One region of the Clostridium sp. LS3 genome, then DNA from elsewhere that is predicted to be linked to it. Evidence: a T-box and tRNA genes for the amino acid it is inferred to sense, from the RefSeq annotation. Region 1 holds a T-box; the other holds one or more tRNA genes.

Evidence for each region. A T-box is a leader RNA that pairs with one kind of tRNA and senses whether it is charged. The one in region 1 lies ahead of serS (serine--tRNA ligase), so its partner is inferred to be a tRNA-Ser.
Region 2: it encodes a tRNA-Ser, which carries the amino acid that the T-box ahead of serS (serine--tRNA ligase) is inferred to sense. The anticodon was not compared.

The regions. Positions count from the first base shown of each region.
Region 1 covers NZ_CM143921.1:2,539-13,993, forward strand. Annotated here, with positions in the region: rRNA gene ACZJV1_RS00010 (23S ribosomal RNA) at 1-2,245, shown strand, start outside; rRNA gene rrf (5S ribosomal RNA) at 2,301-2,417, shown strand; tRNA gene ACZJV1_RS00020 (tRNA-Ala) at 2,429-2,504, shown strand; gene ACZJV1_RS00025 (HDIG domain-containing metalloprotein) at 2,620-3,123, shown strand; gene ACZJV1_RS00030 (3H domain-containing protein) at 3,139-3,645, shown strand; gene ACZJV1_RS00035 (FAD-dependent oxidoreductase) at 3,668-5,080, shown strand; gene ACZJV1_RS00040 (DUF1667 domain-containing protein) at 5,073-5,327, shown strand; T-box leader at 5,418-5,617, shown strand; gene serS (serine--tRNA ligase) at 5,684-6,961, shown strand; tRNA gene ACZJV1_RS00050 (tRNA-Ser) at 7,258-7,348, shown strand; tRNA gene ACZJV1_RS00055 (tRNA-Ser) at 7,507-7,597, shown strand; tRNA gene ACZJV1_RS00060 (tRNA-Ser) at 7,621-7,711, shown strand; gene ACZJV1_RS00065 (LacI family DNA-binding transcriptional regulator) at 7,812-8,831, shown strand; gene ACZJV1_RS00070 (ROK family protein) at 9,008-9,952, shown strand; gene ACZJV1_RS00075 (glycoside hydrolase family 13 protein) at 10,040-11,455, shown strand, end outside.
Region 2 covers NZ_CM143921.1:3,852,217-3,863,671, forward strand. Annotated here, with positions in the region: gene ACZJV1_RS18130 (pyridoxal-phosphate-dependent aminotransferase family protein) at 30-1,106, opposite strand; gene mscL (large-conductance mechanosensitive channel protein MscL) at 1,363-1,806, opposite strand; gene ACZJV1_RS18140 (hypothetical protein) at 1,807-1,992, opposite strand; gene ACZJV1_RS18145 (pro-sigmaK processing inhibitor BofA family protein) at 2,272-2,520, opposite strand; gene ACZJV1_RS18150 (DUF2508 family protein) at 2,564-2,821, opposite strand; gene cls (cardiolipin synthase) at 2,900-4,435, opposite strand; gene recR (recombination mediator RecR) at 4,451-5,047, opposite strand; gene ACZJV1_RS18165 (YbaB/EbfC family nucleoid-associated protein) at 5,241-5,585, opposite strand; gene dnaX (DNA polymerase III subunit gamma/tau) at 5,734-7,359, opposite strand; gene ACZJV1_RS18175 (thymidylate synthase) at 7,700-8,491, shown strand; gene ACZJV1_RS18180 (dihydrofolate reductase) at 8,491-8,982, shown strand; RNA gene ffs (signal recognition particle sRNA large type) at 9,166-9,427, opposite strand; tRNA gene ACZJV1_RS18190 (tRNA-Ser) at 9,431-9,520, opposite strand; gene ACZJV1_RS18195 (DUF3862 domain-containing protein) at 9,661-10,356, opposite strand; gene lgt (prolipoprotein diacylglyceryl transferase) at 10,517-11,284, opposite strand; gene ACZJV1_RS18205 (nucleoside deaminase) at 11,370-11,455, opposite strand, start outside.

The DNA of each region.
Region 1 (11,455 bases):
GAAGGGAAACCGAGTCTTAATAGGGCGACTAGTTGCATGCCGTAGACCCGAAACCGGGTGACCTATCCATGGCCAGGTTGAAGCGGGGGTAAAACCCCGTGGAGGACCGAACCACGTTGCTGTTGAAAAAGCATGGGATGAGCTGTGGATAGCGGAGAAATTCCAATCGAACTCGGAGATAGCTGGTTCTCCTCGAAATAGCTTTAGGGCTAGCGTCGGATATGAGTAATGGAGGTAGAGCACTGAATGGGCTAGGGGGCATATCGCTTACCGAACCTTATCAAACTCCGAATGCCATATACTATGAGTCCGGCAGTCAGACTGCGAATGATAAGATCCGTAGTCAAAAGGGAAAAAGCCCAGATCGTCAGCTAAGGTCCCAAAGTGTAAGTTAAGTGGTAAAGGATGTGGGATTTCTAAGACAACTAGGATGTTGGCTTAGAAGCAGCCACTCATTTAAAGAGTGCGTAATAGCTCACTAGTCGAGAGATCCTGCGCCGAAAATGTCCGGGGCTCAAACTTACCACCGAAGCTACGGGTTCAAGTTTAACTTGAGCGGTAGAGGAGCGTCGTAATCGGGCTGAAGTCGTACCGTAAGGAGCGGTGGACTGATTACGAGTGAGAATGTTGGCATTAGTAGCGAGATGTAAGTGAGAATCTTACAGGCCGAAAATCTAAGGTTTCCTGGGGAAGGCTCGTCCGCCCAGGGTTAGTCGGGACCTAAGCCGAGGCCGAAAGGCGTAGGTGATGGACAATTGGTTGATATTCCAATACCACTATTATCGTTATTATCGATGGTGTGACGGAGAAGGATAGGATGTGCTAGCGATTGGAAATGCTAGTCTAAGCATTTAGGGAGTTAAGACAGGAAAATCCGTCTTAACAATTCTGAGGTGTGATGGGGAAGGCCAATTTGGCCGAAGTATCTGATTCCATGCTTCCAAGAAAAGCATCTAGAGAGAGAAGTAGTGCCCGTACCGCAAACCGACACAGGTAGATGAGGAGAGAATCCTAAGGCCATCGGAAGAATTGCAGTTAAGGAACTAGGCAAATTGACCCCGTAAGTTCGCGAGAAGGGGTGCCTGCGAGAGCAGGCCGCAGAGAATAGGCCCAAGCAACTGTTTAGCAAAAACACAGGTCTCTGCTAAAGCGTAAGCTGATGTATAGGGGCTGACGCCTGCCCGGTGCTGGAAGGTTAAGGGGAACACTTAGCGCAAGCGAAGGTGTGAACTTAAGCCCCAGTAAACGGCGGCCGTAACTATAACGGTCCTAAGGTAGCGAAATTCCTTGTCAGGTAAGTTCTGACCCGCACGAATGGCGTAATGACTTGGGCACTGTCTCAACTGCAAATCCGGCGAAGTTGTAGTGCGAGTGAAGATGCTCGCTACCCGCGATTGGACGGAAAGACCCCGTAGAGCTTTACTGTAGCTTAGCATTGAGTTTCGATATTGTCTGTACAGGATAGGTGGGAGACTGAGAAGCTAGGGCGTCAGCCTTAGTGGAGTCATCCTTGGGATACCACCCTGACAGTATTGGGATTCTAACCGGACGCCATGAATCTGGTGACGGGACATTGTTAGGTGGGCAGTTTGACTGGGGCGGTCGCCTCCAAAAAAGTAACGGAGGCGCCCAAAGGTTCCCTCAGAACGGTCGGAAATCGTTCGAAGAGTGCAAAGGCAGAAGGGAGCCTGACTGCGACACCCACAAGTGGAGCAGGGACGAAAGTCGGGCTTAGTGATCCGGTGGTACCTCGTGGGAGGGCCATCGCTCAACGGATAAAAGCTACCTCGGGGATAACAGGCTGATCTCCCCCAAGAGTCCACATCGACGGGGAGGTTTGGCACCTCGATGTCGGCTCGTCGCATCCTGGGGCTGTAGTAGGTCCCAAGGGTTGGGCTGTTCGCCCATTAAAGCGGCACGCGAGCTGGGTTCAGAACGTCGTGAGACAGTTCGGTCCCTATCCGTCGCGGGCGTAGGAAATTTGAGAGGAGCTGTCCTTAGTACGAGAGGACCGGGATGGACTGACCTATGGTGCACCAGTTGTTCTGCCAAGAGCATGGCTGGGTAGCTAAGTCGGGAAGGGATAAACGCTGAAAGCATCTAAGCGTGAAGCCCCCCTCAAGATGAGATTTCCCATAGCATAAGCTAGTAAGACCCCTTGAAGAACACAAGGTTGATAGGTCAGAGGTGTAAGTGTGGTAACATATTTAGCTGACTGATACTAATAGGTCGAGGGCTTGACCAATAATTAAAAGATTTTGGCTGTAATTCATGTGCAATTTTCAGAGAACACTCTGATATCTGGTGATGATGGCGTAGAGGAAACACTCCTTTCCATTCCGAACAGGAAAGTTAAGCTCTACAGCGTCGATGGTACTGCATGGGAAACTGTGTGGGAGAGTAGAACGTCGCCAGGTTATTTTTTTATGGGGGTATAGCTCAGTTGGGAGAGCACTTGCCTTGCACGCAAGGGGTCAAGGGTTCGAATCCCTTTACCTCCACCAAAGCTACGATTAGTTTCGTAGCTTTTTTTGTTTTATAAAAATATATATAATTGATAATGAAAATATATAGTGTTATTATCTATATATATATAGATAATAAATATAGGTGATTAAAATGGCTTTATATAGAATAAAACAATTTATATGGGGATTTACTTCATTATTTAAGGATATAGATTATGATTATATAAATAAGTTTTTAAGTGAAGATGAAATTAAAATATTTAATAAGTTAAAACATAATGATAAGCATCACTGTATAAGAGTATGTAAAGATTCAATAAAAATGAAAGAAGATTTTAATATAGATGTTGATATAAATAAACTAGCTAAGGCAGCGTTATTGCATGATGTAGGAAAGAGTAAAAAACATTTAAGTTTAATAGAAAAATCTGTAATTGTGTTATTAGATAAGATAACTAAAGGTAAAATTAAAAAGTACAATAAAGTAAAACAAATAGATATATATTATAATCATCCTAAAATAGGGTTAGATATGCTTAAAGATTTTAATTATGATAAAGAATTTTTACAAGTGGTAAGATATCATCATAATAAAAATAAAGTAAATAATAATAGAATACTTAATATAATAAGTACTTGTGATGATAAAAATTAGTACAGAGGTGTATTTATGAGAGCTATTGAAAGAAGAGAAAAAATTATAAAGTTGATAATTGAAAAGAATAGAGCAATTAAAGGAACAGAATTAGCTGATTTATTTGGAGTTACGAGGCAAATAATAGTAAAAGATATAGCTATATTAAGAGCTGCTGGTAAAAATATAATAGCCACTCCAGATGGATATATTTATAATAAAGATATTAATAAAATAAAGGCTATTATTGCAGTTAATCATGGAAGTAGCGAAACTATAGAAGAATTAAAAATCGTAGTTAAATATGGTGGTATAATAGAAGATGTTATAATAGATCATCCTATCTATGGTGAAATAAAAGGAAATTTAATGATAAAAAACTTAAATGATTTAAATAAATTTGAAAGTGAATTTAAAAGAAAAAATATTAAACCTCTTTCAAATTTGACTAATGGGGTTCATCTTCATACTATAGCTGCAGATAATGAAGAGGACATTGAAGCAATAAAGATGGAATTATCGAAAAAAGGCTTTTTATTATAGAGTTTAGGAGGATTTAATATTTATGGACTATGATATTCTTATATTAGGTGGAGGAATAATAGGGTGTTCAGTTGCATATGAGTTATCAAAATATAATTTTAATATAGCTTTAATAGAAAGAGATTATGATATAGCAGATGATATTTCATTTGTAAATACATCTATAGTATATGACGGCTCAGAGACATCTGATGATGTAATGGCTGGACTTGAGTATATAGGAAACTCAATAATGATGGATACTTGTAAAAAGTTTAAAGTTCCTTTTAGAAAAATTGGAGCCTTAAGAGTTGTAAATGATGAAAATGGTGTTAAGAAATTACAAGAGATGTATGATAGAGCAAAAAAAAGAGGGATAGACGGCGTTTATTTAATAGATGATAAAGATGTATATGATATAGAACCAAATATAAATACTAATATAAAGAAAGGGTTATATTCTGAAAATATAGGAATAGTAGCACCTTATGATCTAGCTATTGCATATGCTGAAGTGGCTTCAGATAATGGAGTTAATTTTAGGCTAGAAGAAGAAGTTTTAAATATACAAAGTTTAGCTAGAGGATTTAAAGTAACTACCAATAAAAATAAATTTACATGCAAGGTTGTTATAAATACAATTCCTCATGAAATATATATAAGAGAAAATGGAAAAGTTGAAGATAAAGAAGTAGATAATAATGAATCTTGCTTTAAAAATATGAGTTATTTATTAGTCGATGATAATTATAAAAATAAATTAAATAAAATAGTAATAGAAACTTTTGATAAAAATACTTTTGTACTAAGTACTCCAACAACAACTACAGGATCGTTAATAGGAATAAAAAGTACAGAAAAAACTAGCTTAGAAGATAATTTAATGTATGCAAATAGCTTATTAATAGACTTAGATAAAAATAATATAAATAATTTATTTAGAGAAAGTTACAATAAAGATTCTATGGTAATAGATGATAGTGAGATAGATAAAGGATATATAAGAGTAACAGGTACTCATTATGGGAAAATTACGATAGCACCAGCAATAGCAAAAATGCTTTGTGATACTATAGCTAATAATTTAAATTGTACATTAAAGAAAAACTTTATTGATAAAAGAAGAGAAATTTATAAATTTAGAGAACTTGGAAAAAAAGAAGCTAATGAAATAATAGCTGTAGATAAAAGATATGGGAAAATTATATGTGTATGTAACAATATATCTGAAGGTGAAATAGTAGACTGTATAAGAAGACCTTTGGGAGCTAGAACTGTAGAGGGCGTTAAAAGGAGAACAGGATCTGGATTTGGAAGTTGTCATGGTTCCTACTGCTATGAAAAAATAGTAAATATATTAGCTAGAGAGCTTGATAAAAAAGTTACAGATATAGTTGAGGATTCTAAGAATTCTAAAATTATATCAAGCCGAATAAAGGAGTTTAAGGATGTTTAATTCAGAATCTAAAGTTGATAATAAAGATATATTTACATCAATAGTTAGAGTTAAGGGCAATGAAAAATATAAGGTTGTACCAGTTAGAACTAATAAAGAAGTAGATAAATCATTATGGATAGAGCTATCTAAAGTTTTAGCTAGAATATATGTTAGTACTCCAGTTAAAGAAGGAAGTATGATTTGCAAAAATATATTAAATACTGGGATTGACGTAATATGTACAAAAGATATATTAGATGAATAATTATAGTACAAAAAACAAATAATATATAAAAATCATCTTAGTAAAATATTGACATACACAATATTTTATAATATATTAAGAATAAATATAATAAAACTGTTGAAGAGGCTAGTAATAACAATATTTGTTTTAAGAGAGTCGATGTTTGGTGTAAATCGATAGTAAAATGTTATGAATCCACCTTGGAGGGACTGTGATGAGCAGTACGGCTTAAACCGTTAAATTTATTAAAGAGAATAGCATTTTTTGCTATTAATTAGGGTGGCAACGCGGAATCTTTCGTCCCTTGTTTAGGGGAAAGGTTCTTTTTTTATTGAAAAAAATTAATAGATATAAATTATTAGGAGGTATACATAATGTTAGATTTAAAATTTGTAAGAGAAAATCCAGAGATAGTTAAGGAAAATATAAAAAATAAGTTTCAAGATAGCAAACTTCCACTAGTAGATGAGGTAATAGAATTAGATAAAAAGCTTAGGGAAGCTAAACAACAAGCTGAGGCTTTAAGAGCTGATAGAAATAAATTCTCAAAACAAATTGGGTCTTTAATGGCTCAAGGAAAAAGAGAAGAAGCAGAAGAAATGAAAATGAAGGTAACTGAAAATTCAGAGCGTTTATCTGAGTTAGAAGTTGAGGAAGTTGAGTTAGATGAAAGAGTTAAGACAATAATGATGACTCTACCAAATATAATTGACCCAAGCGTTCCAATCGGTAAAGATGATAGCGAAAATGTAGAAGTTGAACGTTTTGGAGATCCAAAGGTTCCAGATTTTGAAGTTCCATATCATACAGATATAATGGAAAAGTTAAGTGGATTAGATTTAGATAGTGCTAGAAAAGTAGCTGGAAGTGGATTCTATTATTTAATGGGTAATGTTGCAAGACTTCATTCAGCAATAATTTCATATGCTAGAGATTTTATGATAGATCGTGGGTTTACTTATTGTATTCCGCCATACATGATTCGTAGCGAAGTTGTAACAGGTGTTATGAGCTTTGCTGAAATGGATGCTATGATGTATAAAATTGAGGGTGAAGATTTATATCTAATTGGAACAAGTGAACACTCTATGATAGGGAAGTACATCGATACTATATTACCTGAAGATTCATTACCACAAACTTTAACAAGTTATTCTCCTTGTTTTAGAAAAGAAAAGGGAGCTCATGGAATAGAAGAAAGAGGAGTATATAGAATTCATCAATTTGAAAAACAAGAGATGATAGTTGTATGTAAGCCAGAAGAAAGTATGGAGTGGTATGAAAAATTATGGGTAAATACTGTAGATTTATTCCGTTCTTTAGATATACCAGTTAGAACTTTAGAATGTTGTTCTGGAGATTTAGCAGATCTTAAAGTTAAATCAGTAGACGTTGAAGCTTGGTCACCAAGACAAAAGAAATATTTTGAAGTAGGAAGCTGTTCAAACCTAGGAGATGCACAAGCTCGTCGTTTAAAAATTCGTGTAAATGCTAAGGATAAAAAATACTTTGCTCATACATTAAACAATACAGTTGTTGCGCCACCAAGAATGTTAATAGCATTTTTAGAAAACAACTTAAATGAAGATGGTTCAGTAAATATTCCAACTGCACTTCAACCATACATGGGAAATATGAAGGTAATTAAGTAGTTTTAATTCTAAGGACTAAATCTATGCTATTAGATTTAGTCTTTACTTATTTATTTGAAAGATAAAATTAAGTCGTAATGGAATATATTGCAAAAGAAAGTAATATATTTGATTTTTCTAAGTATATATGTTATTTAAATTTTACTATTAGATTAATAAGCAGTAATTTCAGTGGGGGATGAAGAGGTAGAAATTTGTTTTTATTAGATTTATTATTTAATTTAAAAATATGTAAATTTATAATTGACAATAAAGAAAGTCATTGCTATAATAATATTTGTCGCGAGACGAAGTATGGAGAGATGGTCGAGCTGGCTTAAGGCACCGGTCTTGAAAACCGGCGTACCTTTGCGGGTACCGTGGGTTCAAATCCCACTCTCTCCGCCATAAAGGCATCTAAGTTTTCTTAGATGCTTTTTAATTAAAGTATTAGCTTATTATAGTTAAGTATTATTTTAATATTTATTATGTAATAAAAAATTAAAAAAATAATTGACAATAAATATAGTACTTGATATAATAATATTTGTCGCAAGACGGAATATGGAGAGATGGTCGAGCTGGCTTAAGGCACCGGTCTTGAAAACCGGCGTACCTTTGCGGGTACCGTGGGTTCAAATCCCACTCTCTCCGCCATAAAACTTCAAGAGAAGGCACGTGGAGAAATACTCAAGTGGCTGAAGAGGCGCCCCTGCTAAGGGCGTAGGTCGGGTAACTGGCGCCCGGGTTCAAATCCCGGTTTCTCCGCCAGAAAGCATCTAACAGTAGTTGGATGCTTTTTTATTTTAGATTTATTTTATATTTAAAATATACTATAATCTTATTAAGTAATTCTTAGGGGGAAAATAAGATGAAAGTTACAATTAAAGATGTAGCTAAGGAAGCAAATGTTGCAACATCAACAGTTTCAAGGGTATTATCGAACAGTGATAAAATAAGTGATAAAACAAAAGAAAAAGTAAATGAAGCAATAAAAAAATTAAATTATACTCCTAATATAATTGCAAGGGGCCTTGCTAATAATAGAACTAGAATTTTAGCAGTAATATTACCAAAAGAGGCAGAAGATATATTTTCTAATCCATTTTTTGTTCAAGCAATGAAGGGGATGAGTATATATGCTCAAAAAGAAAATTATTATATAATGTATGCCTTTAAGCAAGAAGGAAAAAATGATAAAGAATGGTTTGAAAAATTTATAGACAGTAATTTAGTTGATGGTATTTGTTTATTAAATTCTAAAGAAGATGATGATTCTATAAAATATTTGAAGGAAAGGGAATTTCCGTTTGTCGTTATAGGGAGACCAGATGATATACAAAATGTATTATGGGTAGATAATGATAATTTTAAAGCTATGTATGAATTAGTAGAAAAACTTATAAGTTATGGACATAGAACAATAGGTTTTGTGGGGGCTAAATCCAATCTAAATGTATCTAAAGATAGATTAAATGGATATAAGCAAGCACTACTTGACAATAATATAGGGATTGAAGAAAGTTTGATATATGAAGGAAAAGAGTTTACACAAAAAAATGGAAGCAGTGCGACGAATAAAATATTAAAATTAAATAAACCAACAGCCATAATAGCTACTGATGATTTATTAGCACTTGGAGTTCAAGAAGTTTTAAATAAGCTTAATATGTATAATATATCTATTGTAGGGTTTAATAATATACCTATGTCTGAGTATCAAAACGTACCATTATCATCAGTAGATATAAATGCAGAAAAATTAGGATTTCATGCAACAAAGCTTATAATAAATAAATTAGAAGATAGAGATATGGAGAAAAATTCATACATAATAGATACAAAATTAATAGAAAGAAAATCCATACAAAAGATTAAAATTCAAGAGTAAGTGCAACCGATTGCACGAAACTTTAAATTATAGAGAAAAATGAAGATAATTTAAAATGATTAGCAATTTTCGCGTAAAACAAAACATTAAATTATTGTAAACAATTTCTCTTGTATGATATACTATTTTTATAATATAAGAGAAATAAAATTAAATTTATATCTAGGGGGATGGAAATGGAAAAGAAATATGTAGTAGGTGTTGATTTAGGAGGAACTAAAATATATACTGCTTTAGTTGACCTAGAGGGATCTATAATAAAAGAAGTTACCGTTAAAACAGAAGCTCATAAAGGTGAGAGTGTAGTTTTAGAAAAATTATTAAAAACAATAGATGATGTATTAGAAGGAACAGATATAAATGAAGTTAAAGCAATAGGGATAGGTTCTCCAGGGCCTTTAGATGTAGAAAAGGGATTAATAGTATATACTCCTAATTTACCATTTAAGAACTTTAACATAGTTCAACCTATAAAAGATAGATATAAATTAGATACTTACTTAGATAATGATGCAAATGTAGCAACACTAAGTGAATTTATGTTTGGAGCAGGTAAGGGAAGTAAAAACATGGTCTTCATTACTGTAAGTACGGGAATAGGTGGAGGAGCTATAATAAATGGCAATCTATTTAGAGGTAGTACATCAAATGCATTAGAAATAGGACATGCTACTGTTATGAAAGGTGGTCCTAGATGTGGATGTGGGAACACTGGATGTGCAGAAGCAGTTGCATCAGGAACTGCAATTATGAAGAGAGCAAGGGAAGCTTTTGAAAGTAAGGTAGAAACTAGCTTAAAGAATTATGAAGAAGTTACTGCTAAGGAAGTATTCGTAGAAGCTGAAAAAGGAGATAAAGTTTCACAAGATATATTAAATGATGCTTTATCATATTTAGGAATAACTGTTGCAAATATAGCAAACACTTTTGATCCTGATAAAATAGTTATAGGTGGCGGTGTTAGTGAAGCTGGTAGAATTGTATTTGACAAAATAGAAAATGAAATGGAAAGAAGATGCTTAAAGACAATTTATAATCACTGTAAAGTCGAAAAAGCTTTATTAGGTAATCAAGCAGGGGTTTTAGGTGCAGCTGCACTAGCAATATTAGAAAGCAAATAGAATGATGTGTACAGATATTCTCTGTACACATATTTTAAAATATTTTAGGCAAACGATTGCACAGATTTAGCTATGTTGGAGGAATATATGAAACAAATTTGGTGGAAAGAAGCAGTAGCATATCAAATATATCCAAGGAGTTTTTTTGATTATAATAATGATGGGATTGGTGATTTAAAAGGAATAACTTCAAAGTTAGATTACTTGAAAGATTTAGGTATAGATGTTATATGGATTTGCCCAATGTATAAGTCACCAAATGATGATAACGGTTATGACATAAGCGATTATAAAGATATAATGACTGATTTTGGAACTATGGAAGACTTTAATGAGTTACTATCAGAGGTTCATAAGAAAGGAATGAAGTTAATAATAGACTTAGTAATAAATCATACTAGTGATGAACATGAGTGGTTTATAGAGTCAAAGTCATCTAGGGATAATCCTAAAAGAGATTGGTACATTTGGAGAAAAGGAAAAGGTGAGTTAGAACCTAACAATTGGGAGAGTATCTTTAAAGGATCAGCTTGGGAATATGATAAAGATACTAATGAATATTTTTTACATTTATTCACGAAAAAGCAGCCAGATTTAAATTGGGAAAATGAGAATTTAAGAAAAGAAATTTATAAAATGATAAATTGGTGGCTTGATAAGGGAATAGATGGATTTAGAATAGATGCTATAAGTCATATTAAGAAAGATACAGAATTTAATGACATGCCTAATATAGAAAATCAAAAATATTTAAGTTGTTTCGAAAAGCATATGAATGTTGAAGGTATACATGATTTTTTAGATGAATTAACTGAAAATACATTTTCAAAATATGATGTTATGACAGTTGCAGAAGCAAATGGAGTAAGTGCTGAAGAAGCAGAAGAGTGGGTAGGAGAAGAAACAGGTAAGTTCAACATGGTATTCCAATTTGAACATCTAGATTTATGGAATAATGAAGATAATCAAGCATTCAATGTAAAGGAGTGTAAAGAGGTTCTAACTAGATGGCAAGAGGGTTTATATAATAAAGGGTGGAATGCATTATTTATAGAGAATCATGATATTCCAAGAGTAGTATCAACATGGGGAAATGATAAAGAATATTGGCGAGAAAGTTCTACTGCGTTAGGTTTGATGTACTTTATGCAGCAAGGAACTCCATTTATATACCAAGGGCAAGAGATTGGGATGACAAATGTAAAATACAAATATGTTGATGAGTATAATGATGTTAAAAGTATAAATGCTTATAATGATATGTTAGAAAATGGTTTTACTGAGGAACAATGTATAAAACATTTATGGGCAGTATCTAGAGATAATGCTAGAACCCCAATGCAATGGAGTAACTCAATAAATGCGGGATTCTCTAATAGTAAACCTTGGATAGGAATTAATCTAAATTATAAATATATAAATGTTGAAGATCAAATTAATGATAAAGAATCAATACTTAATTTTTATAAAGATATGATAAGAATAAGGAAAAATAATCCGATA
Region 2 (11,455 bases), 130 kb from region 1:
TGCTTAAAATTGTGTTTTACTTAAACTTATTATTCTAGCCCTAAAATTTCATTTATATTTTTAAGTAATTCATTTATATCTTCCATCTGACAATCTGCCATATGAGCTACCCTAAAAGTTTTATCTTTTAAACTTCCATATCCATTAGATATTTGGAAACCTCTTTTTCCTAATTCTTTATTTAAAGCCGATACATCTATTCCTCTATTATTTTTAACAGTAGTTAAAGTATTTGATAAATAATTTTCATCAGGAAAAATATCAAAATACTTTTTAGCCCATGCTCTAACTACTTTAGCCATTTCTATATGCCTTGTAAATCTATTTTCTAGACCTTCTTTATTTAATATATAGTCTAGTTGATAATCAAGGGCATACATATGTGATATAGAAGGAGTTGATGGATATTGGTAATCCTTTTTTTGAATATACTTATAAAGTGCTAATAAATCTAAGTAAAATCCCCTGTTAGGCACTTTTTCTGCTCTTTCCTTAGCTTTATTTGAAAAAGTACATATTGCCATTCCCGGTGGCAACCCTATTGCTTTTTGAGTTGATGTTATGCAAATGTCTATGCCCCATTTGTCAACCTCTATTCTAGTTCCAGCTGCAGAACTTACTGTATCTACTATAAATACAATATCCTTATATTTTTTTACTACTTCACCTATTTTTTCTACTGGATTCATTACTCCTGTAGATGTTTCATTATGAGTTACTGCTACTAAATCATACTTTCCTGTTGCTAATACTTCATCAACCATTTCAGCTGTAATAGCTTTTCCCATATCTACTTCAAATAAGTCTGCAGGAACATTATTAGAAGTTGCCATCTCATGCCATCTCTTTCCGAAAGCCCCAACGGAAAATACAGCTGCCCTCTTTGCTGTACAGCATCTTATGGCTCCTTCCATAAGTCCACTACCTGATGTAGTTGAAAGTAAAATTTCACTCTCTGTAAAAAATACTTTTTTTAAATTGTCACTTATTCTTCTTTGAAGCTCTGAAGCTTCTTTACTTCTATGCCCAATCATAGGCCTTGCCATTTGCTCTAATACATCTGACTTTACTTCAACCGGCCCTGGAATAAATAGCTTTTTGTGCATTATGCCTCGCCCCCAAATCTATTCTTTTATTTTATTGCTTATTTAATTATTGTTAATTCTACTACTTTTTTACATGATTAACAACTATTTTATTAATATTTATAAAGTAATCTTATTTTATTAATATCATATCCTTTAATTTAAATATTGTTAATAAAATAAGGTTATAGTCTTTCTATAATATTCATTAAGACTATAACCTACTAATTTTATTTATATTCTATGTAAATTTAATTGTAAAATATGTGCTAATTTATTAGTTAGATGTATTATTTTGAGACTTCAAAAGATCTCTTATTTCTACTAATAACTCTTGATCCATTGTTAATTTTTTCTCTTCTTCTTTTTTAGCTTCTACTTCTTCTTCTTTCTTTCTATTTAATTTAGATACTACTTTTATAAATACAAATATAGATAAAGCTATAATTATAAAATCAACTATGTTTTGAATAAACATTCCATAGTGCAATGAAACCGCAGCTTTTTCACCTTCTGCAGCTTTTAAAATATATTCAAGCTCTTTAAAATTTACTCCCCCTGTTAATACACCAATTAGTGGCATTATTATATCATTTACTAATGATGAAACTATTTTATTAAAAGCTCCCCCTATAACAACCCCAACTGCTAAGTCTAGAACATTTCCCTTCATAGCAAAATCTTTAAATTCATTTATAAACTTTTTACCTTTTTCCTTCATTTAATCACGCCTTTCATAATGCTCTTCAAAAGTTAGTATAGATTCTGTTTCTCTACAATATTTTACGCACATACATTGTCCTAAATGTCTTGGACACTTATAACATAAGCATGTTTTATCATTACCATTACAGCTCTTCTTATACTCTGGACAATATTTACAATTTACTCCATTTCCAGCTGGCACTATAACATCCCCTTTTAAAATAGAATATAATTTTAATAATATTTTATCATATAAAGTAACTTTTTGCTTAAAAACATTAAATGTTAAATTATTAGATAAAACATACTTAATTTTAGTAACTTATTTTTATTATTTCCATATATTAATCACATAAGAGGCTTTTCACTCATTGGTAAATTGAAAAACTTCTAACTCCCATCTATAAAAATTTGGGGAACATAAAAGTTCCCCCTCTAATTAAATAAAAGAGATTCAAGTATAACTTGAATCTCTTTTGTTTTATAAAAATAGTTGAAATAAAACTAAAAATATAACTCCTGGAACTCCTAGAAACCCTGCGATTAATGCTGTTACAGCATTTATTCCTATGTAAAAGCCTAAATAAGATCCTAAAATATTAGCTAAGTATAATAATACTATACCTATTATTCCATTTAATAAAATCTTTAATGGCCATTTTAGGAATTTTATAACTAGGTATAATAAGACTAGTCCTATTAATCCATATAATATAATATTTAAATCCATATAATTTCCTCCATTTTATATAATTCACTAGTTAGTAATATTATTAGTTTATTTTTCTTAAATCTCTTTTTTTAGCCATAGCTATTAAATAATTATATCTAGCTTTTGCTACATCTTCTGCATGGATAGCTAATTCAATTAATTGGGGATCGCTTACAGAGTTAAATAAAGATCTAGCTACCTCCATTTCTGTTACACTTTCGTTAATAGCTCTTAATAGATCTAAGTCATCCTCACTATATTTAATTTTATTCTTCTCTGCATTTTGCATTAACAGGTCTAAAATTGTCCTCTTATCCACTTTTTAATTCCTCCCAAATACTTCATATTAAATTTATATCCATTTTTTAACATAAATATTCGGAAGTTTTAATTTTTTTTACATAAGTGGCGCAAATACTCTTAAAATAGCTGTTATAAACCTATTAGCCCATTTTACTCTATGACAATCTTCTATAGTAATTAATTTACAAATATCTAAGGTTTCAATAAAATCTTTTTTTATTTCCATTAGTGATTTTGTTTTATAAAGTAAAACTCCACATTCAAAATGTAAATAAAGGCTTCTATAATCCATATTTATAGTTCCTACAACTCCAATTTCATCATCTGATACAAATGTTTTAGAGTGTATGAATCCTGGAGTGTATTCATATATTTTAACTCCTGCTTCTATAAGTTGTGAATAGTATGCTCTTGTAACCATATGAGCATACCATTTATCCTCTATATGCGGAGTTACTATTATAATTTCAACTCCACTTTTAGCTGATAATGTTAATGCTGTTACTAGTTCATTATCTACTATTAAATATGGGGTGTTTATATACACATAGTCTTTAGCCTTATTTATAATATTTAAATATACATTTTCACCTACTGTCTCATCGTCTAATGGACTATCCCCATAGGGTTGAACATATCCATCACTTTCAAATATCCCATCATAATTTACATAAGGCTTATATTTTTCATAGTCATCTCTTTGTCCATAATTAAACTGCCAAGATTGAAGAAACATCATAGTTAAGTTCCAAACTGCTTCTCCTTTTACCATAAGAGAGGCGTCCTTCCAATGTCCAAATCTAACTATCTCATTTATATACTCATCTGCTAAATTTATACCACCTGTAAATGCAGTATGTCCATCTATTATTGTGATTTTTCTATGATCTCTATTATTCATTACTACTGATAAAAATGGAACAAAAGGATTAAATACTACACACTTAATACCCTTTTGTCTTAGCTTTTCATCATATTTATAGGGAAGAGTCTGTAAACACCCCATATCATCATATATAAGCCTTACATCTACTCCCTCTTTAACCTTATCTTCTAATATTTCTAAAATACTATCCCACATTATACCCTCTTGAATTATAAAATATTCCATAAATATATAATGCTTTGCCTTCTTTAATTCCTCTTTAAGCTTTTCAAAAAATTCTTCACCTGGGGATAAGTATTGTGTAGTAGTATTTTTATATATTGGACTTGCTGCATATTTATTTAAATACCTTACTTGATTCGCAACACCTTTATCTTCTCTTTCTATTTCATCTAGTATATCTTTATCTTGAAGTAATAAATGAGAAGTTTCATTATGTATATCTAATATTTTACCTCTAAATTTCTTAGTTGTTTTCTTTAACCCAAATAGTAAATAAAATAATCCACCAAATACAGGCACTAATAAAACAGGTATTGTCCATGCTAATTTATAAGATGGATTATCTTTTGTACTAACAATATAAACTACTGCTAATATACTTATTACAGAAAGTAAGACATACACATAAACAAATGATTCTGTAATCTTCCATACAGTAAAGGTGAGAATCCCTAGTTGAAGTAAAATTAAAACACCAACTATAACCATTCTGCTAAATAAAAATTTTAATAAATTACTCATATATTCACCCTTAAATTATATCTCTTTTCTACCTTCTAATGCTTTTGAAAGTGTTACTTCATCAGCATACTCTAAATCTCCTCCTACTGGTATTCCTGATGCAATTCTTGTTACCTTTATATCTAATGGCTTTAATATTCTTGATATGTACATCGCTGTTGCTTCACCTTCAATATTAGGGTTAGTAGCTATTATTACTTCTTTAACATCAGCACTCATTCTTGCAACTAATTCTCTTATTTTTATATCTTGTGGTCCTCTTCCTTGCATAGGAGATAAATTGCCATGTAATACATGATAAGCTCCATTATACTCTTTAACCTTTTCCATAGTCATTATATCTTTTGGTTGCTCTACAACACAAATTATATCTTTATCTCTACTAGGATTAGAGCATATTGCACAAGGATCTTTATCTGTAAAGTTACCACATATTGAACAATATTTTACTGTTCCTCTTGCTTTAACTAAAGCATCTGCAAATTCTCTTACCTCATCTTCTGGAAGATTTAAAACATGCAATGCTAATCTTTGAGCTGTCTTTTGTCCTACACTAGGTAGCTTGGCAAATTCTTCAATAAGTTTTTCTATAGCAACTGGATAAAAATCCATAAAATCATCCTTTCTATAATTTATTAGTATAAAAATATTATAAATTCAAATATAAATAATGTAGAATATTAATTAGAACATATATATGAAAGACTCTAAATATTATTTAGTTATCTGTAATTTGAATATATAAAAAGGCGAAATAAATTCGCCTTTTATGTCTTATTAAACTATATAAGACTCACCATCACTATTAAAATAATCCTGGTATGTTCATTCCGCCAGTTAATTTACCCATCTTGCTTGAAGTTTCTTCTTCTGCCTTTCTTAGAGCCTCATTTACAGCACTAAGAACTAAATCTTCTAGCATTTCAACATCATCTGCGTCCACTACTTCTGGCTTTATGTTAATTGAAACTACTTCTTTTTTACCATTAGTCTTTACAACTACAGCGCCTCCACCTACTGAAGCTTCAAACTCCTTAGTTTCAAGATCCTTTTGCATTTGTTCCATTTCTTTTTGAAGTTTTTGAGCCTGCTTCATTAGGTTGTTCATATTTCCTCCACCAAATCCGCCTGGAAATCCTCCTTTTGCCATAAAAACATATCCTCCTTTTATAAAAATCTATTCTTTATTATATAGCATTTTGCTTTATTTTACTACATTAAGATACTTATTTATATTAATTTTCATTCTTATTATTATTAATTTCTATTATATTTATGTGTATCTCTTGTCATTAGTTCTATTCATCTAAAATATCCACCATATCAGATCCCAAAGATTCCAAAAGCATGTCTTCTGTTGATTTTTCATCTTTTGAATTTTCCTCAACTTCAAAAACAACTTTTATGTCTTCTCTAAAAATTTCAGCTAACACTTCGTTTATAACTGACCTATACTCTGGTTTTTCTAATCTATCTTTATTAAATTTAAATTGATCTTCGTACTCAATAGTTAATACACCATTTTTACATTCTACTGGCTTTCCAGTTAGTATTGAAGCATATACTATCATTGCTCTTCTAGTTTTAAACCTTTCTAATATATCCTTCCAAGCCCTTTGAATATCATTTAAAGTAACTTTAGAATTTTCATTTAAAGAAACCTTAGAGTCATTACCTAACTGAGGTTCAATCTTAGCTTGTTTTTGAATTTTAGGTTTGTTATCTACAGTTTTACTAACATTCTCTGTTGCTACACTTACAACTTTAAGACTTCCATTTTTCAAACCTTCTTCAAGTTTATTTAATCTTGTTAATATAACTTCATTAGATGTATCATATTCTATTTTGCACATTTTGATTATAGCTAATTCTAAATAAAGCCTTGCTTGCTTACTTATCTTTGCATTTCCTTCTGCTTCTTGAAGTATTCTAATATATCTCATCACTTCTTCAGCTCTAACCTTACTAGACTGCTCTTTAACTAAAGATATGTTTTCTTCAGACATATCTAATACTTCTTCTGGGTTATTAGTTACCTTTGCCATTAAGATATTTCTATAATGTGCTATTAAATCCTTTATAAATAAATAAATATCTTTTCCAGCATAAACTACTTCGTCTATTATATTAATTGATTTTTCTATATTTCTTTGAATTACTGCATTAGTTAAATTAAATAAATGGTCATTTGTTACAAGCCCAAGCATATTTATAAGCACATCATAATTAACTGATCCATTTCCCATGGATATAGCTTGATCTAATATACTTAAAGCATCTCTCATAGCCCCGTCTGATACTTTAGATATTAAATTTAGGCTTTTATCATCTGCAAGAGCATTTTGATCATCTACTATTTTTCTAAGTCTTTTTGTTATTTCATTGTTATTTATTCTTTTAAAATCAAACCTTTGACACCTAGAAAGAATAGTAATTGGAAGTTTTTGAGGGTCTGTAGTTGCTAATATAAATATTACATTAGCTGGAGGTTCTTCTAAGGTTTTTAAAAAGGCATTAACTGCACCTGTAGATAGCATATGAACCTCATCCATTATATAAACCTTGAATCTTGCTTCTTGTGGAGGATATTTTACATCATCTATAATATCTCTAATTTTATCAACTCCATTATTAGAAGCTGCATCTAGTTCAGTTACATCTATTGCTAAACCATCATTTATTTTTCTACACATTTCACATTCATTACATGGTTCTCCATCATGTAGATTTAAACAATTTAGTGCCTTAGAAAAAACTTTAGCTGTTGATGTTTTACCTGTTCCTCTAGTTCCACAAAAAAGATAGGCATGAGCAATTCTATCATTTAATATTTGGTTTTTTAACGTTGTTGTTATATGTTCCTGACCAACCACATCATAAAATGTCTTAGGTCTCCATTCTCTATATAAAGCTGTATATCCCATGGCTTACCTTCCCTTAATCTTAGTTTCTTTTATTATATTTATATTATAGCCTATATAAACACTATTTTAAATATAAGTAATATTTTACTTTTTATTATCTTTAAAACAAGGTGTACTATAAATTAAATTTAGTACACCTATACTTGATTATTCTTTATTGTTTTTTTTAATAATTATAAATTCTACTGAAGTTATAATTATTCCTAGAATGCCACAATTAGCTTAAATGATATTTCCAAGGAAATTGTACCTTTTATATATCAATGTATTTTTTATTTACTGTATAATATATAAATTTTATAGTAAAATTAGTTATGTATTATAAAAAGGAGGGCTTAAAATGAGTTTATACGACAAAAAATACCTAGCCATCGTTGAAGATATTTTAGAAAATGGATATTACGATAATAATAGAACTGGAATGCCTACATACAAATTACCTCATCAGATAATGCAATTTAATTTGCAAAAGGAATTCCCTATACTAACAACAAAAAAAGTAGCATTTAAGACTGCTGTAAAGGAAATGCTGTGGATATATAGGGATCAGTCAAACGATGTTACAAAACTTCAAGAACAAAATGTTCATATTTGGGATGAATGGGTAGACGAAAATAATACTATAGGAAAAGCCTATGGATATCAGATAGCTAAATTTAATCAAGTAGATAAGCTTATTGAATCACTAAAGAATAATCCTCAAGACAGAAGAATGATTATGTCTATGTGGAATATAGAAGATTTACCAGAAATGACATTGCAACCTTGCTGCTATCAAACATTATGGGATGTAACTGATGGGTACCTTAATTGTATGCTTATACAACGTAGTGGAGACATACCACTAGGAGTTCCATTTAACACCAGTCAATATGCTGTTTTAGTTCACCTAATAGCTCAAGTAACTGGGCTTAAACCTGGACTATTTACTCACGTTATAAATAATGCACATATTTATGAAAATCAAATTGAAGGAATGAAACTTCAACTTACTAGAGCTAATGATGATTATTCAGCACCAAAACTTTGGATAAATCCAGAAATTAACAACTTCTATGACTTTACTGCAGATGATATAAAGATTGTTGATTATAAACACCATGATCCAATAAAAATGGAGGTGTCTGTTTAATGCTATCAATTATAGTTGCTAAAGCCAATAATGATGTCATAGGTGGAGATAATAAACTTTTGTGGCATATCTCCGAAGACCTTAAAAGATTTAAAGAAATTACATCTGGCAACACAATAATAATGGGTAGAAAAACATTTGAATCTTTACCAAAGATTTTACCTAATAGACATCATATAATCATTACTAGAGATAAAAATTTTAAAGTAGATTCACCTATGGTTGAAGTAGTAAATGATATAGAAAATATTATATCTAAATATAAAAATTCTTCTGAAGAAGTTTTTGTAATTGGTGGTGGAGAAATATATAAATCACTTCTACCTCATGCAAAAAAGTTATATTTAACTAGATTACATAAAGATTTCAATGGTGATACTAAATTCTCACCTATAGATTCATCTGAATGGTTTATAGAATTTCAATCAGAAGTATATGTAAATGAAACTAATAATATTAAATATGATTTTGTTAATATGATTAGAAAATAAAGAAAACGAGGGCATTCCATAAGGAATTCCCTCGCTTTCTTTGTCCTATTGTATGTTAATCCTATTGAAGAGTAACCTTTAATTAATCGAATACTTTAATTTATAAAAATTAAGTATTCATTTGATTTGTATTCTAAGCATTAAAAAAACCCTTCTTTTCGCTAGAAAGGTGTAAAATTAAAACCGTGCACCTAGCTTTGACAGTAATCTATAGGCGTTACTATGCAGTTAGCTCTGGTAAGATTTATCCATATCACACGCAGTAATCACTTATCGCTGCTTCCTTCCGGACCTGACGAGGTTCATGCACTTACGTCGTATGGGACCTGACCATCAACACCACTTACATAGGCAGACCCTACAGACTAAAGCCTAGGCTAGGAATTCAATCCCGCTATAGCGGATTGCGGGTTACAGGGCACCGCTAACTCCCCATCTAGCACGGCTATGGCGGAGAGAAGGGGATTTGAACCCCTGATAGAGTTGCCCCTATACACGCTTTCCAGGCGTGCTCCTTCGACCACTCGGACATCTCTCCATATAATATATAGCTATTAAATTTTAACTACTGCTATATATTATCATATAGTAATACATATTGCAATATGTAAAACTTATCTGTATTTCTATTGATTATTATTTATTAAATTTAATATAAAAATTATATTCTTTTTCCATTTATTTTAATCCAAATTGAGCTTTTAATACTAATTTATTATCATTAAAAGTAAAATTAGCATTAGATCCACCTTTATTTATATATGAATATATTATTGCTTCTGAATTAAGAATTTTAGTTTGAGATGTTATTTCACCTTCTCCTAAAATTTCCTTTGCTTCCTCATATGTCATTCCTTCTTTGACTGCCTCATACTTTTCCATAGTCATATCTGCATTTTTACCATAAAGACCTGCTTGTCCTTTTGTTGTGACTACATCATTTTGTATAGTTAAAATTAAATTACTAATACCCTTCCCATTCCAAGTATACACTGTAGCCTTTACGTCTCCTACAGATGATGAGCTGGTCTCTTTCCCCTCTCCTAAAATTGCTACAACCTCTTCATATGTCATTCCCATATTTATGCTAATAAAATTATCATATGTTACTTTTGAATCTTCTTTTTTATCTTTTTTCTTCTCATTATCTTGTGTTGAATTCGTTGCAGTTGAATTTCCTTTATCATTTGCTTTATCCTTTCCACCTGTAGCAACTGCTATAATGCCTAGCAATACTACTGCCATAAATACTGTTAAAACTTTATGTTGTGAAAAGAAATTACCTTGTTTTTTTCCACAATGAACACACTTCTTTACACCTTTAGCTATTTCTTTTCCACAAGCTTTACAAGTAATCAATTTATTTTTTGCCATTATTATTTCCCCCTAAATTAAATATTAATTTCATGTAAATATATTCTATATTTTATTTAATTTTCCTCTATTTGCTTTGATAATTTAAAATTTATTTTAAAATAAAAAAAGATATGTAAAAATAATTTTACATATCTCTTTTTATGATTTAAAAGTTAACCTATATAATTTTCTTTTTCTTCTTAATCCAAATAATTAAAACAATTCCTAATATTACGCCTAACAAGCTTACTATTTGAGCTGTTCTTAATCCTAAAAACATTAAGCTATCTGTTCTTAATCCTTCTATAAAAAACCTTCCTATTGAATATAAAATCATATATCCAGCAAGTACTATACCATCTTGTTTCTCTTTCTTTTTATAAAGTATATAAACTAAAATTGCACAAACTAATACATTCCATATTGACTCATATAAAAATGTAGGATGATAATATACTCCATTAATGTACATTCCTTTTTGAATAAACTCTGGGAACTTACTTATAAACTCTTTAGATACAGGCCCTCCATGAGCTTCTTGATTCATAAAGTTGCCCCATCTACCTATTGCCTGTGCTAATATAACTCCTGGCATTATAACATCTACATATCTTAAGAAATTTATCTTTCTATATCTTGCAAATATGTAACCTGATAATAAAGCAGCTATTACCCCTCCATGAATTGCCATTCCACCATTTCTTATGTTGATTACATCCATAAATGAATGGTAATTTTGATATTCAAAAGCTACGTAGTATAACCTCGCTCCTATTATTGATATTGGAAAGGTTACTAAAAATGCATCTATTATAATATCATAATCTAAATTTTCTCTCTTAGATAAAAAATATATTAATATCATAGCTGCTACTACACCAGAAGAAATTATTACACCATACCATGCTATATCTATACCAAATAATTGAAATGCCACCGAATCCATCTTATCTCCTCCTATTTAAAATATTTTCTTTAATTATAAATCTTTATAAATAATTATACCAATTAAATATGTAATAATTGTGAAGCTATTCATTTTTTATACTTCTAGTTTTCAAAAAAAATGAAGTCAATAAATCACTACATTTTTGATTATAACACCAATTTACGGCTA